2 regions of the Leucobacter sp. genome follow, and region 1 is predicted to be linked to the other one. Evidence: predicted binding sites of a transcription regulator. Region 1 holds the regulator's gene; the other holds the start of a gene.

The links. The regulator HrcA, encoded in region 1, represses chaperone genes, less so after heat shock. The targets are predictions, from matches to a motif close to TTNGCACTCGNNNNNNNCGAGTGCNAA.
Region 2: a site for HrcA is predicted at 5,758-5,784, ahead of groES (co-chaperone GroES). Genes of this name have one in related genera too.

What each region holds. Positions count from the first base shown of each region.
Region 1 is NZ_JAIVPF010000059.1:64,275-71,415, reverse strand. It holds gene lepA (translation elongation factor 4) at 1-473, shown strand, start outside; gene ACWKZU_RS12200 (DUF1990 family protein) at 470-1,126, shown strand; gene hemW (radical SAM family heme chaperone HemW) at 1,133-2,371, shown strand; gene ACWKZU_RS12190 (S-layer homology domain-containing protein) at 2,511-4,397, shown strand; gene hrcA (heat-inducible transcriptional repressor HrcA) at 4,566-5,603, shown strand; gene dnaJ (molecular chaperone DnaJ) at 5,662-6,762, shown strand; gene ACWKZU_RS12175 (16S rRNA (uracil(1498)-N(3))-methyltransferase) at 6,767-7,141, shown strand, end outside.
Region 2 is NZ_JAIVPF010000054.1:83,380-90,520, forward strand. It holds gene ACWKZU_RS11095 (DUF3817 domain-containing protein) at 30-497, opposite strand; gene ACWKZU_RS11100 (SURF1 family cytochrome oxidase biogenesis protein) at 624-1,490, opposite strand; gene ACWKZU_RS11105 (GuaB3 family IMP dehydrogenase-related protein) at 1,504-2,625, opposite strand; gene guaB (IMP dehydrogenase) at 2,767-4,269, opposite strand; gene rarD (EamA family transporter RarD) at 4,342-5,265, opposite strand; gene groES (co-chaperone GroES) at 5,380-5,676, opposite strand; gene ACWKZU_RS11125 (DUF4190 domain-containing protein) at 6,004-6,510, shown strand; gene ACWKZU_RS11130 (DUF4190 domain-containing protein) at 6,617-7,045, shown strand; gene ACWKZU_RS11135 (THUMP-like domain-containing protein) at 7,063-7,141, shown strand, end outside.

The DNA of each region.
Region 1 (7,141 bases):
TCGGCGAGATCGTGTTCGACTTCTTCGACCACCTGAAGAGCCGCACCCAGGGGTACGCGAGCCTCGACTACGAGCCCATGGGGGATCAGGAGGCCGACCTCGTGAAGGTCGACATCCTGCTGCAGGGCGACAAGGTCGACGCGTTCAGCGCGATCGTGCACCGCGACAACGCCTACCACTACGGCACGATGATGGCTGAGCGGCTGCGCAAGCTCATTCCCCGGCAGCAGTTCGAGGTGCCCATCCAGGCCGCGATCGGCGCGCGCGTCATCGCCCGCGAGACCATCCGCGCGATCCGCAAGGACGTGCTCGCCAAGTGCTACGGCGGCGACATCAGCCGGAAGCGCAAGCTGCTCGAGAAGCAGAAGGAGGGCAAGAAGCGCATGAAGATGGTCGGACGCGTCGAGGTGCCGCAGGAGGCGTTCATCGCCGCCCTCTCCGGAGACGTGGAGGGCAAGGAGGTCAAGAAGTGAGCAAGAAGGAGCAGCCGAAGCGCAGCAGCCACGTCGAGATGCCCGTCGCGTACGCCGCGGTGGGTGCCTCGAAGCAGGCGGATCTCATGCGCTTCCCACCCGAGGGCAGCACCCCGTACGAGGAGGAGCTGCGGCTCGGCAGCGGTCCGGATCGCTTCCTGCTGGTCTCGAACCTGCTGATGACCTGGGGTGCGCAGCGCGGCGCCGGCGTGCGGGTCGAGGACGTCGTGCGCGGCGCGGGAGCGCTCTACACCGGCCCGACCTTCGACGACGCCGGCGCGCCGCAGGCCGCCGACGCGGTCGAGGAGCACTTCGGGCCGGACGGCGAGCCCTATCTCGTTGCGGGCACGACCGCGATGCTGCACGCCGAGGGGCAGGATCCGCGCGGCGTGCTGGTGGTCTACACGGTGGAGGAGGATCGCCGCGTCGGGTTCGCCTGGGGCACGAGCGACGAGAACGGCGCGGTGGGCGAGCAGCTCTTCGCCGTCGAGCACCGCGACGACGACACGGTCTGGGCGGTCGCCCGCGGCTTCCTGTTCGCACCGAAGAACGGACTGCTCGGCCTCAAGAGCCGCTCGGCGATCCGCGTCGCGATCGACTCGGCCAAGGAGCAGATCGCGTCGCTCGCACCGGGCGCGCAGGCCGCGGACTAGGTCTCGATGCCCAGCATCCTCCCCGACGGGGATCCGGCTCCGGCCGACGGATCGCTGCCCGAGAGCGTCGCCCATGGCGCCTCCGAGCGCCGCTTCGGCGTGTATGTGCACGTGCCCTACTGCCGCGTGCGCTGCGGCTACTGCGACTTCAACACCTACACCGCGAGCGAGCTCGGGGGCACCCGTCGCGACGACTACGCCGGCCAGGTGCGGGAGGAGCTGAGCTTCGGGGCCGCCGTGCTGCGCCGCGCCGGGGTGCCGGATCGCGCGGCCTCGACGGTCTTCTTCGGCGGCGGCACCCCCACGCTGCTGCCGGCGGACGATCTCGTCGCGATGCTCGAGCGGATCCGCGACGAGTGGGGCCTGGCGCCGGGCGCCGAGGTGACGACCGAGGCCAACCCGGACTCGGTCGACGAGGTCTATCTGCGGCGGCTCGCCGAGGCCGGCTTCACGCGCGTCAGCTTCGGAATGCAGTCGGCGGTGCCGCACGTACTGCGCACCCTCGACCGCACGCACACGCCCGAGCGCATCCCGCTCGTCACCCGCTGGGCCCGCGAGGCCGGCCTGCAGGTGAGCGTCGACCTCATCTACGGCACGCCGGGGGAGAGCCTCGCCGACTGGGAGCGCTCGCTCGACGCGGCCCTCGCGACCGATCCCGATCACATCTCGGCCTACGCGCTGATCGTCGAGCCGGGCACGAAGCTCGCGGCGCAGATCCGCCGGGGCGACGTGCCGGAGCCCGACGAGGATCTGCACGCCGAGATGTACGAGCTCGCCGACGCCCGCTTCTCCGCCGAGGGCCTCTCCTGGTACGAGATCAGCAACTGGTCGCGCAGTGCGGAGACCCGCTCGCGCCACAACCTCTCCTACTGGACGGGCGAGGACTGGTGGGCTGCGGGTCCGGGTGCGCACAGCCACGTCGGGGGCGTGCGCTGGTGGAACGTGAAGCACCCCGGCGCGTACGCGCAGCGCATCGCGGCCGGGGTCTCCCCGGCGCACGCGCGGGAGGCGCTGAGCGGCGAGGCCCGGCGGGAGGAGCGGATCCTGCTGGAGACGAGGATCTCGGACGGGCTGCCCGCGGACGTGCTCACCCCGGCGGAGCGCGGCGCGATCCCGCAGCTCATCGCCGACGGACTTCTCGACGGCCGCGCCGCGATCGCGGCACCGGGGCGTCCCGCCCGGGTCGTTCCCACGCTGCGCGGGCGCCTCCTCGCTGATACGGTGGTGCATCGACTGCTCGGTTGAGCCGGGGTGTCCGTTTGAAACTTGGATCCCGTTTGAGTATTTTGAGACGGGGGAGAACTTCGGGGGTGGCTGTTCCATGCCTCTGCTTCCCTGTGGGATATTCACGCAGTTACAACGAAGTAGGGGAGCTGTTCGTATCATGAAACTTCGCCAACCACTCGCCGTGCTCGGCGTCTCGGCGCTGGCCGCCGGCGGGCTCGTCGCGGGTGCGGGCGCCGCTCAGGCGGCGCCGGTGCCCTCCATCGAGCACGTGCTCGCGGCTGATCTCAAGAAGGTGTCCGACACCGAGACCGAATCGGACATCTACAACGACTGGCACTTCGACCCGAGCAAGGCGCAGGAGGCGGCGCAGGCGCGCAACGGCCTGGTCGCGGCCGGCGGCGTCGATACGACCGTCATCAAGGGCAACGGCAACGATGTCGCCGAGACGGCGCAGGGGCCGTCGGTGGTGGCGCTCGCGGAGAGCCTGCAGGTGGTCTCCTCGGATCCTGGCAAGGTCTTCTACCAGATCCCGCTGCGGCTCGACTCGAACGGCGACGGCGTCTGGACCAGCGGAGAGGCCTGGACGACGCTGCGGGCGCCCTCGAGCGACTCGACGGTCTGGACCACGAGCCGCGCGATCGCGGGCTACGGCGCGCACGCCTCCGCGACCCTCGAGCAGTGGGAGGCCGCGTTCGACGGCGACGCGTTCCCGATCGGCGCCGGCTTCCACGTGGACAAGACCGCGAGCGGCGACGTGCTCGTCTCGTCCTTCACCGCCGACGGCGTCACGACGAGGTTCTACGCCGAGAACGTCGCGACCCCGGCGGCTCCCGCGACCGAGTACGTGACGGCCGCCGACATCCGTCCGAACGAGGAGAGCTACCCGGGCTGGCACGAGAGCGTCGAGCCGGGCCAGGAGGCCACTCGAGGCACCTTCGAGACGGTCGCCGGTGAGGGCGGCGCGACCCTGGGCCTCCGGGTGACGGGCAAGTCGCAGCTGATCAACGGCTTCGCCCCGGAGGACTTCCAGCGCAACGCCGCGGGCTTCGCGGCGGCGATGACCGTCGACGCGGCCGAGGGCGGTGCCGCGATCTTCACCCAGGTGCCGGTCTTCTACTACCCCGAAGGGCAGCTCTTCGGCGAGGACGACGCTCCGCGGTTCACCACGCTGCGCGCTCCGGTGGCCGGGAGCGGTGCCATCGGCTCCGCCGGCTGGGTGTCGTCGGCCGACATCGTCGACGGCAGCGGGGGTGTGCTCGTTCCGCGGAACACCGCAGCCCCGCTCGACGACATCGTCGCGGCGCTCGGGCAGCACGACGTGCTGGCCTACGGCTTCACGGTCGACGGAGCCGGCGCCGTGGCCACCGTCGAGTCGGTCAGCTTCAACGGCACGACGACCGCCTTCACGAAGGCCGCGGATCCGGTGGACCCGGTGGATCCCGAGGAGCCCAAGCCCCCCGTGGAGTTCGCCGACGTGACCCCGGACACCAAGTTCTCCAAGGAGATCACCTGGATGGCCGAGCGCGGCCTCTCGACCGGCATCAAGAAGACCGATGCCTCTGGCAAGGTCTACTACGACTACGAGCCGAAGAGCGCGGTGACCCGCGAGGCCATGGCGGCGTTCCTGTACCGCCTGGAGGCCCCGAAGAACTACCGCGCACCGAAGGTGTCGCCGTTCGCGGACGTCAAGCCGGGCGATAAGTTCTACACCCAGATCGCGTGGATGTACGACAGGAAGCTGTCGACGGGCATCAAACAGGCCTCGGGCAAGCCGCACTTCGCGCCGAAGTCGAAGATCACGCGCGAGGCGATGGCCGCGTTCATGAACCGGGCGAACGCCGACAGGAGCTACACCGTTCCGAAGGTGTCGCCGTTCGCCGACGTGCGCCCGAGCGACCAGTTCTACGCGCAGATCGCGTGGATGTTCGACAGCGGTCTCTCGACCGGCATCAAGCAGGACTCGGGCAAGCCGACGTACGCGCCGAAGAGCAGCGTGACGCGCGAGGCGATGGCCGCGTTCCTCTACCGCGGCGACAAGCTGTAGCGGCTCGACGCGCGCAGCACGGCGAATGCCGGGGGATCTCCGCCCCCGGCATTCGCCGTTCGCGGCGGGTTGCGCCCGCCGCGAACGGCAGCGCCCCCGCCGGTGCGGTCAGCTCGCTGCGCTAGACTTGGCACTCGGATTGTTCGAGTGCCAGGGTGAGGAGGGGCGATGGTATCCGAGCGCAGCCTGGCGGTTCTGCACGCCATCGTCAGCGACTACGTGTCCTCCAACGAGCCCGTCGGTTCGAAGGCCATCGTGGACCGTCACAGCTTCGGCGTCTCGGCGGCCACGATCCGGAACGACATGGCGCTGCTCGAGGAGGACGAGCTCATCGCGCAGCCCCACACCTCCTCCGGTCGGGTGCCCACCGACAAGGGGTACCGGCTCTACGTCGACACGCTCGCCAGGATCCGCCCGCTGACCACCGCGCAGCGCACCGCCATCGAGCGCTTCCTGGGGGAGTCGACGGATCTCGACGACGTCATGGCGCGCACGGTGCGCCTGCTCGCGCAGCTCACCAATCAGGTCGCCGTCGCCCAGTACCCCTCCCTGCGGCGCACCGTGGTGCGCCACATCGACCTCGTCGCCATCGGCGAGGACCGGGTGCTGTGCGTGCTGATCCTCGGCAGCGGCGTCGTCGAGCAGCAGGTCGCCTGGCTCCCGGCGTCCCGCGTCACCGAGGCCTGGGTGCACGGGCTCCGCGAGGAGATCGCCGCGGCGGCCGTGGGCGCCGATGTCGAGACCGCGGTGTCGGCGGTCGGCGAGCTCGAGGCGCGCGCGGAGACCGAGGCGCGACCCGGCGAGGCCGATCTGGTGCGCCGGGTGCTCGAGGTCGTGCGCAGCCAGCTGCAGGCGAATCGCAACGACCGCATCGCCGTCGCGGGAGCCGCCAACATCTCCCGCCCGGGAGAGTTCGGGGTGGCGCTGCCCGCGGTGCTCGAGGCGATCGAGGAGCAGGTCACGCTGCTGCGGCTCTTCGACGAGCTGGTGCAGGACGGCCGGGAGGTCGCCGCGTCGATCGGGCGGGAGAACGAGGTGTACGGCCTGTCGGCCACCTCCGTGATCGCCTCGAACTACGAGCAGGAGGGCGCCTCCGTCTCGAAGCTCGGCGTCCTCGGCCCGCTGCGCATGGACTACGCCGCGAACATCTCCGCGGTGCGCGCCGTCGCGCGCTACCTCAACCGCCTGCTGGGCGAGGATCAATAACCCGATCCCACCCGCGAATCGTTCATCATCACCCCCCCCACCCTGAGGAGCTGACACAGTGGCCGACCACTACGAGACCCTCGGCGTGTCGCGCGAGGCGACGCCCGAAGAGATCAAGAAGGCCTATCGACGGCTCGCGCGCGAGCTGCACCCCGACGTGAACCCCAGCGAGGACGCCGCGGAGCGCTTCAAGAGCGTGACGCACGCCTACGACGTGCTGAGCGATCCCGAGCAGCGCCAGCGATACGACCTGGGCGGCGGGCAGGCCGGCATGGGCGGCTTCGGCGACATCTTCGAGACCTTCTTCGGCGGCGGCTTCGGCGGCGCGGGTCAGCGCGGCCCCCGCTCGCGCGCGGAGCGCGGCGAGGACGCGATGATCCGGGTGGACGTGTCGCTCGAGGAGGTCATCTTCGGCGCCCAGCGCGACGTGACCGTCAACACCGCGGTGCTCTGCGGCGTCTGCCAGGGCAGCTGCTGCCAGCCGGGCACCCACCCCGTCACCTGCGACGTCTGCGGCGGGCACGGGCAGGTGCAGCGCCAGGTGCGCTCCCTCTTCGGCAACGTCGTGACCATGCACCCCTGCGGCAGCTGCCAGGGCTACGGCACCGTCATCGAGCACCCCTGCGTGGAGTGCGGCGGCAAGGGACGCGTGCGCGAGCGGCGCACGATCCCCGTGGACATCCCCTCCGGCATCGACACCGGCACCCGCATGCAGATGCGCGGCGGCGGCGAGGTGGGGCCGGGCGGCGGCCCCAACGGCGACCTCTTCATCGAGTTCCGCGTGATGCACCACGACATCTTCAGCCGCGACGGCAACGACCTGCTCTGCACCATGCAGCTCTCGATGACCGACGCCATCCTCGGCGCCGAGGCGAAGCTCGCCGCGCTCGACGGAGAGGCCGCGGTCGTGATCGAGCCGGGCACGCAGTCCGGCGACGTGCTCACGGTGCGCGGTCGCGGCATCCAGGGCCTGCGCAGCACGACCCGGGGCGACCTGAAGATCGCGGTGCAGGTGGTCACGCCGACCAAGCTCTCGAGCCGGGAGCGGGATCTGGTGCGCCAGCTCGCCTCGCTGCGCAAGGACGAGCCGCCCCACCTCGGTGAGTTCCAGCAGGGCTTCTTCGGCAAGATCCGAGACCGCTTCTTCCGCCAGGGCTGAGCCCGTGGCCAACCTCTACTACCGCGAGGACCTCGACGAGGGCGCGCTCACCGTCGGCGCCCTCGTGGAGGTCACCGGCGAGGAGGCGCGACACGCGGTGCGCGTGAGCCGGCTCCGTGCGGGCGAGAGGATCCTCATCGGCGACGGCGCGGGCGCCCTCGGCGAGGGCATCGTCGAGGCGGTCGCGAAGGACCGCTTCGCGGTGCGGCTCGAAGCCGTGCACCGCGCACGCGTCCCGGAGACCTCGCTCGTGCTCGTCCAGGCCCTCGCGAAGGGCGACCGCGACGAGCGCGCGGTCGAGCAGGCCACCGAGTTCGGCGTCGACGCGGTCGTGCCCTGGCAGGCGGCGCGCTCGGTCTCGCGCTGGGACGGCTCCGGC
Region 2 (7,141 bases), on a different contig from region 1:
GGCTCCGCCTCGAGCGATCAGCGGCGCGCCTACCCGGCGGACGGCGCCGACGCCTCGACGGGCGCGGCCTCGCGGGAGTCGAGGAACGCTCGCACCTCGCGCACGATCCGCGCCTCGAGGAAGAACGACATGAACGGGATGACACCGCCGAGCGCGATCAGCAGGAAGCGCCCGAAGTGCCAGCGCATCGGGCTCCAGAGCAGGAAGTCGGAGACCAGGTAGATGACGTAGAACCAGCCGTGGGCGATGAGGATCGCGCGGAACAGGTCGAAGCCCTCCGCCGCGAACTCGCTCTCGAGGCCCTCGGGCGCGAGCGGGGTGAAGCGGGCGAAGCCGTCGGGGGTGAAGAGGAAGAGCTGCACGTTGAAGGCGTACTTCATCACCATCACGGCGCACAGCAGCAGCAGCATGACGCCGGTGATCACCGAGGTCACCTTGTAGAAGCTGAGCGCCTTGCGGATGCGCGGGTAATCGGATGGCTTGGGCTGCAGCTGCATGGTCCCATTCTATTTCAGGGATGCTGAGCGCCCGGTCGATGCGCGGGCTCCATACCGCAGCCCCGTGGATCCTGCGACTTCGGCCCGTTCCTCGCCTGCACGCAGGATGACGAACGAGACCCCGCGTCACTCCGACTCGGCAGCGGTCAACAGCTGCAGCTCGTGCTCCTTCTCCCACGCATCGCGCGCGAGGCGGTACCACAGGAAGATCGCGAATCCGGCGAACACGATCCACTCGATCGCGTAGAAGACGTTGAGCCAGTTGACGCTCTCCGCGGGCTCGGGCGGCACGGAGTCGATGGCGTCGAGCCCGGCGGCGTCGAGCATCCCGGCGCCGTCGCCGGCCGGATGCAGCACCAGGTATCCGGAGTGCACGGGCCCCGCGACCGACTGCCAGGTGTTGACGAGCTGGGCCGGCACCATGGCGTGCATGACCTGGGGATCCTCGCCCCCCTTCGGGATGACGGGGCCCTCGGGCGGCATGAACCGCCCCTCGAGGTCGCGCGGCTCGGAGAACGCGGGATCCGCCTCGAAGCGCGCGGCGGCCGCCTCGGCCTCTGCGACGCCGGGCGCCCACCCGATCGCCACGGCCAGTCCGGCGCCCTCGTCGCCCGCCTCCGCCTCCACCGCGAGGTGGCCGACCACCCAGGTGCCCGTCTCCCCGGCGTTCTCGCGGGGGGTCACGATCCTCGTGTCGCCGGGTACGAGGGCGCCGCGCACGCGCACGACCATCCCGGCCGCCGCGTCGGTCACCCCCGAGCCGGCCTCGGCGACCTCGCCGAGGGCGCGAGGCGTCTCGGTGTCGATCGTCTGCTGCGCGTCCGACCGGATCGCGTTGTCCATCTGCCACTGCCCGAGCCACGCGAACACGGCGGCCACGAGCAGTGCGAGCAGGAGGGCGAGGATCCATCGCGGTCTGCGCATCACCTGGCCGAGGGTGGGCTCGCCCAGGTACTCCGGTCGCCGTGACGGCTCGTGCGGGGTCGCGGACACGTCTTCGCGGCCCTCAGCGCTCGGCGTGCACGATGCCGATGCGCTGGAAGCCCTTGAGCTCCGAGTAGCCGGTCGTGGCCATCGCGCGGCGCAGCGCGCCGATGAGGTTCGCACTGCCGTCGGCGACGTGCGCGGGGCCGTTCACGATCTCGGCGAGGGGGGCGACGGATCCGACCGGCATGCGCTTGCCGCGGGGCAGATCCTCGTGATGGGCCTCCTGGCCCCAGTGCCATCCCCGGCCGGGCGCGTCGGAGGCCTTGGCCAGAGCCGCGCCGAGCATCACGGCGTCGGCGCCGCACGCCATCGCCTTGATGAGGTCGCCCGAGGTGCCGAGCCCGCCATCGGCGATCACGTGCACGTAGCGCCCGCCCGACTCGTCGAGGTAGTCGCTGCGCGCACCCGCCACGTCGGCGATCGCCGTGGCCATGGGCGCGCGGATGCCGAGCGTGGCGCGCGTCGTCGAGGAGGCGCCGCCGCCGAAGCCGACGAGCACACCGGCGGCTCCCGTGCGCATGAGGTGCAGGGCGGACTGGTAGGTCGCGGCGCCGCCCACGATCACGGGCACGTCGAGCTCGTAGATGAACTGCTTCAGGTTGAGCGGCTCGCGCCCCTCCTGGGCCACGTGCTCGGCCGAGACGGTGTTGCCGCGGATCACGAACAGGTCGACGCCGGCGTTCACCACGGTCTCGGTGAACTCCGCGGTGCGGTGGGGCGAGAGCGCACCGGCGACTGTGACGCCGGCGTCTCGGATCTCCCCGAGACGGGCGCGGATCAGCTCGGGCTGGATCGGGGCGGAGTAGAGCTCACGCATGCGCTTCACTGCGGCGATGTCGTCGTCGATGCCGGCGAGCTCCTCGAGCAGCGGCTCGGGATCCTCGTGCCGGGTCCACAGCCCCTCGAGGTTGAGCACGCCGAGGCCGCCGAGTCGGCCGAGCGCGATCGCGGTCTCGGGCGACATCACCGAGTCCATGGGGGCTCCCAGCACCGGGATCTCGAACTGGAAGGCATCGATGGTCCACGCGGTCGAGACGAGCTCGGGATCGCGGGTGCGCCGGGTCGGCACGATGCCGATCTCATCGAAGGTGTAGACGCGCCTCGCGCGCTTGCCGCGGCCGATCTCGATCTCGTTGCTCACCCGACCAGTCTATCGGGCCGCCGCCTGAGCGCTCGGTCCGCGCCTGAGCCGCGCCGCCGCTCGTGCACGACCGGGCCGGAACGCGCGAATCCCCGCTCATCTCGACGAACTCGATGAGCGGGGATTCGCGGCGGCGGAGGATCAGCGCTTGTAGTTGGGGGCCTCCACGACCATCTGCACGTCGTGCGGGTGCGACTCCTTGAGCCCCGCCGAGGTGATGCGCACGAAGTTGCCGCGCTCCTTGAGCTCGGTGATCGAGCGGGCGCCCACGTAGAACATGGACTGGCGCAGGCCGCCGATCATCTGGTGCGTCACGGCGCCGACCGGTCCGCGGTATGGCACCTGGCCCTCGATGCCCTCGGGGATCAGCTTCTCATCGCTCGGCACATCGGCCTGGAAGTAGCGGTCCTTCGAGTAGGAGGTGCGCTCGCCGCGCGTCTGCAGGGCGCCCAGCGATCCCATGCCGCGGTAGTTCTTGTACTGCTTGCCGCCCACGAAGACGAGGTCGCCGGGGCTCTCGTCGGTGCCGGCGAGCAGCGAGCCCATCATCACCGAGGAGGCGCCCGCCACGAGGGCCTTCGCGATGTCGCCCGAGTACTGCAGGCCGCCGTCGGCGATCACGGGCACGCCCAGCGGCGTCGCCGCCTTCGCGGCCTCGTACACCGCGGTCACCTGGGGCACGCCCACGCCGGCGATCACGCGCGTGGTGCAGATGGAACCGGGGCCCACACCCACCTTCACGGCGTCGGCGCCGGCCTCGGCGATCGCCTTCGCGCCCGCGAAGGTCGCCACGTTGCCGCCGATCACGTCGACCGCGGCGAAAGCCGGATCCGCCTTGATCTTGGCGATGATGTCGAGCACACCCTTGCTGTCGCCGTTGGCCGTGTCGACCACGAGCACGTCGACGCCCGCGTCGACCAGCTCGCCCGCGCGCTTCCACGCGTCGCCGAAGAAGCCGACGGCCGCGCCCACGCGCAGACGGCCCGCGTCGTCCTTGGTGGCGTGCGGGTACTGCTCCTCCTTGTCGAAGTCCTTGACCGTGATGAGGCCCGTGAGGCGGCCCTCGCCGTCGACCAGGGGCAGCTTCTCGATCTTGTGCTGGCGGAAGATCGCCGCCGCATCCTCGCGCGAGATGCCCTGGGGGCCGGTGATGAGCGGCATCTTGGTCATCGCGTCGGCCACGCGCACCTGGGAGCGGTCCTTGGGGTCGATGAAGCGCATGTCGCGGTTCGTGATGATGCCGAGGAGCACGTCGTTCGAGTCGACCACCGGCAGCCCCGAGACGCGGTACTCGCCGCACAGCGCGTCGACCTCGGCCACGGTCGCGTCCACCGAGGTGGTCACGGGGTTCGTGATCATGCCGGCCTCGCTGCGCTTGACCCGGTCCACCATCTCGGCCTGATCCTGGATCGAGAGGTTGCGGTGCAGGATGCCCAGGCCGCCGTTGCGCGCCATGGCGACCGCCATGCGCGTCTCGGTCACCGTGTCCATCGCCGCCGAGATGAGCGGGATGTTCAGCCTGATGCGGCGGGTGAGCTGAGTGGACGTGTCCGCCTCGCTGGGGATGACGTCGGTGTGCGCCGGCAGCAGCAGCACATCGTCGTAGGTCAGACCGGTGAACGCGAAGGGGTCACGCTGTTCCATGGAACCTCATCTGTATTGTGGTGGGAGCCTGATGTGTGCCGAGGGTCGCTGATGACTCCCCCCGCACCGTACTCAGTCTAAAGGAACGGGCGCGGTGTTCGTCTGTGCCGTGGGCGAACGACGCAGCTGGGCGATCATGTCGGCGATGAGGATCATGAGCGCGATCCACACGGCGATGAACCCGATCCAGCGGCTGAGCGGCATCTCCTCGTGCATCACGAAGTAGCCGTAGAGGAACCCGAGGATCGGCGTGAGGAACTGCAGGAAGCCGAGGTACGAGAGCGACAGGCGCCGCGTGGCCTCCCCGAAGAGGATCAGCGGAACCGCGGTCATGATCCCGCTGAAGAGGACGAGCACGGCGATGCCCGATCCGAAGGAGAACGCGTTGATCCCCACGAGGCTCACCACCACGACGAGCTGCACCGCCGCGACCGGCAACGAGGCCAGGGTCTCGACCGTGAGCCCGGTGATGCCGTCGACCTCCCCGCCGGCGTGCTTGTGCACGGCGCCGTAGAGCCCGAACGACACGGCGAGGCCGAGGGCGATCCAGGGGAACGCGCCGTACGCCACGGCCGCGATCGTCACCCCGACGGCCGCGATGCCCACGGCGACCCACTGCGGGCGGGTGAGCTGCTCCTTGCGCACCAGCACGCCGATGAGGATCGTGAAGAGCGGGTTGATGAAGTAGCCCAGCGAGGTCTCGAGCACGTGACCGGTCATCACGCCGATGATGAAGATCTGCCAGTTCGCGTAGAGCAGCAGCGACGACAGCGCGAACCAGCCGAGCAGCCTGGGCGAGCGGAGGATCCCGCCGACCTGGCGCCAGCGGCGCGTCGCGGTGACGAGGATCGCGCAGAACGCGAGGGTGGCGGCGACCCGCCAGGGCACCACCTCGAAGGGGCCCACCATCGCGATGAGACCGAAGTAGAAGGGGAACACTCCCCAGAGCAGATACGCACCCAGCCCGTATCCCAGCCCGGCTCGAGTTCGCTTCACCGGCTCAGTCTATCGATCTCGGCGACGAGTGCGGTCGGTCGTGAGGTGCGGGCGCGCACGAGAACGGGCCCGCCGATCACGAGGATCGACGGGCCCGTCCGTGCGTGCGTGCGCTTAGCGCTCGACCACCGCGAGGATGTCGCGAGCCGAGAGCACCAGGTAGTCGTCGCCGCCCACCTTGACCTCGGTACCGCCGAACTTCGAGTAGATCACCAGATCGCCGACGGCGACGTCGAGCGGGATGCGGGTGCCGTTGTCCGAGACGCGGCCGGGACCCACGGCGACGACCTCGCCCTCCTGCGGCTTCTCCTTCGCGCTGTCGGGGATCACCAGACCGGACGCGGTGGTCTGCTCTGCCTCGACCTGCTTGATAACGATACGATCTTCGAGCGGCTTGATGGCAACCGACACAGTTCACCTCTTTCCAAATGTCTGAAGGGTTCTCACGCCCGCCCCGTGCGAGCGCGCCTACAGCAGAGTCTAGGACTCCGATTGGCACTCTCGCAAGGGGAGTGCCAATCGGTGGGAGCGGGATCGCGCACAGCGAACGACGGCGGGCCGCTCGAGCGGATGACCCCCGCTCGCGGCGGGGGCGCGGATCGCGGCGCGATCCTGGCCCCGCCGCGGAGCCCTCCCCCTAGAATTGGAAGTGCCGCACAGCATCGCACCGCACGGTGACGCGCCGCGCGGCGACGGCCCCGCGGGGCCCACGCACCGCCAACGCCCCGAGGAGGGTTCATGTCCACACCCAGCACGCCCCAGCAGCCGGGCATCCCGCAGGGCGCCACCCAGCCCACGACCCCCCTGCCCGACGCGCAGCTGCCCGACGCGCAGCTGCCGGGCTATGCGGCGCAGCCGGGCGGCCAGCCGGCCTACTCCGGAGCGACCCCGTCGTATCAGCAGCCCGCGCAGCAGGGCTACCCCCAGCAGGCCGCGCCCCAGTACCGCCCGCAGGCCGCGCCGACGCCGTCCACCGCGACCACGCTCGGCCAGACGAACACCTACGCGCTGCTCGCGATCGTCTTCGCGTTCCTCGTCCCCCTCGCGGGCATCATCTTCGGCCATCTCGGACTCGGCCAGATCAAGCGCACGGGCGACGCGGGGCGCGGCATCGCGCTCACGGGGCTCATCATCAGCTACGCCTACTTCGTGTTCATGGCCATGTTCGTGATCCTCTACGTGGGCTTCATCTTCGCGATGATCGGCGCCATCGGCTCGTTCGGCTCGGGGTACGACTCCTTCTGATCGCGGACCTCTCGGCCCGCACCACCGGCGCACGGCGAGCCCGCCGTCCCGCCCTCAGACCGCAGCGCTTCTCACCGCGATCGCTGCACGACGAAAGGACCACGCAGTGTCTCAGAACCAGCCTCCCGCGAACGGCGCCCCGGAGCCCCGGGATCAGCCGCAGACTCCCCAGTACCCGGCGCCGCAGGCGCCCCAGTACTCCGCTCCCCAGGCTCCGCAGCAGCCCCAGCAGTACGCGCAGCCGCAGTACTCGGCACCCCAGCAGCCCTACGCCGCGCAGCAGCCCGCATACGCCCCCGCGCCGCCCACCAACACGCTCGCGATCATCGCGCTCGTGGGCTCGTTCTTCATCTCCCTCGTGGGCGTCATCTGCGGGCACATCGCCCTGAAGCAGATCGCGCGGACCGGTGAGGGCGGCCGCGGCCTGGCCCTCGCGGGCCTGATCATCGGCTATGTCGGCATCGCCGTCTGGGTGCTCGTGATCATCTTCTACGTGTTCATCATCGGTTTCGCGATCTCGGCCAACAGCTACTGATCGCGCGCCGGCACGGAATGACGCACCGGCACGACGGCACGGGGGCGCGGGGCGATGCCCCGGGCCCCCGTTCCGCGTCCCCCGCCCCCGGCTGGC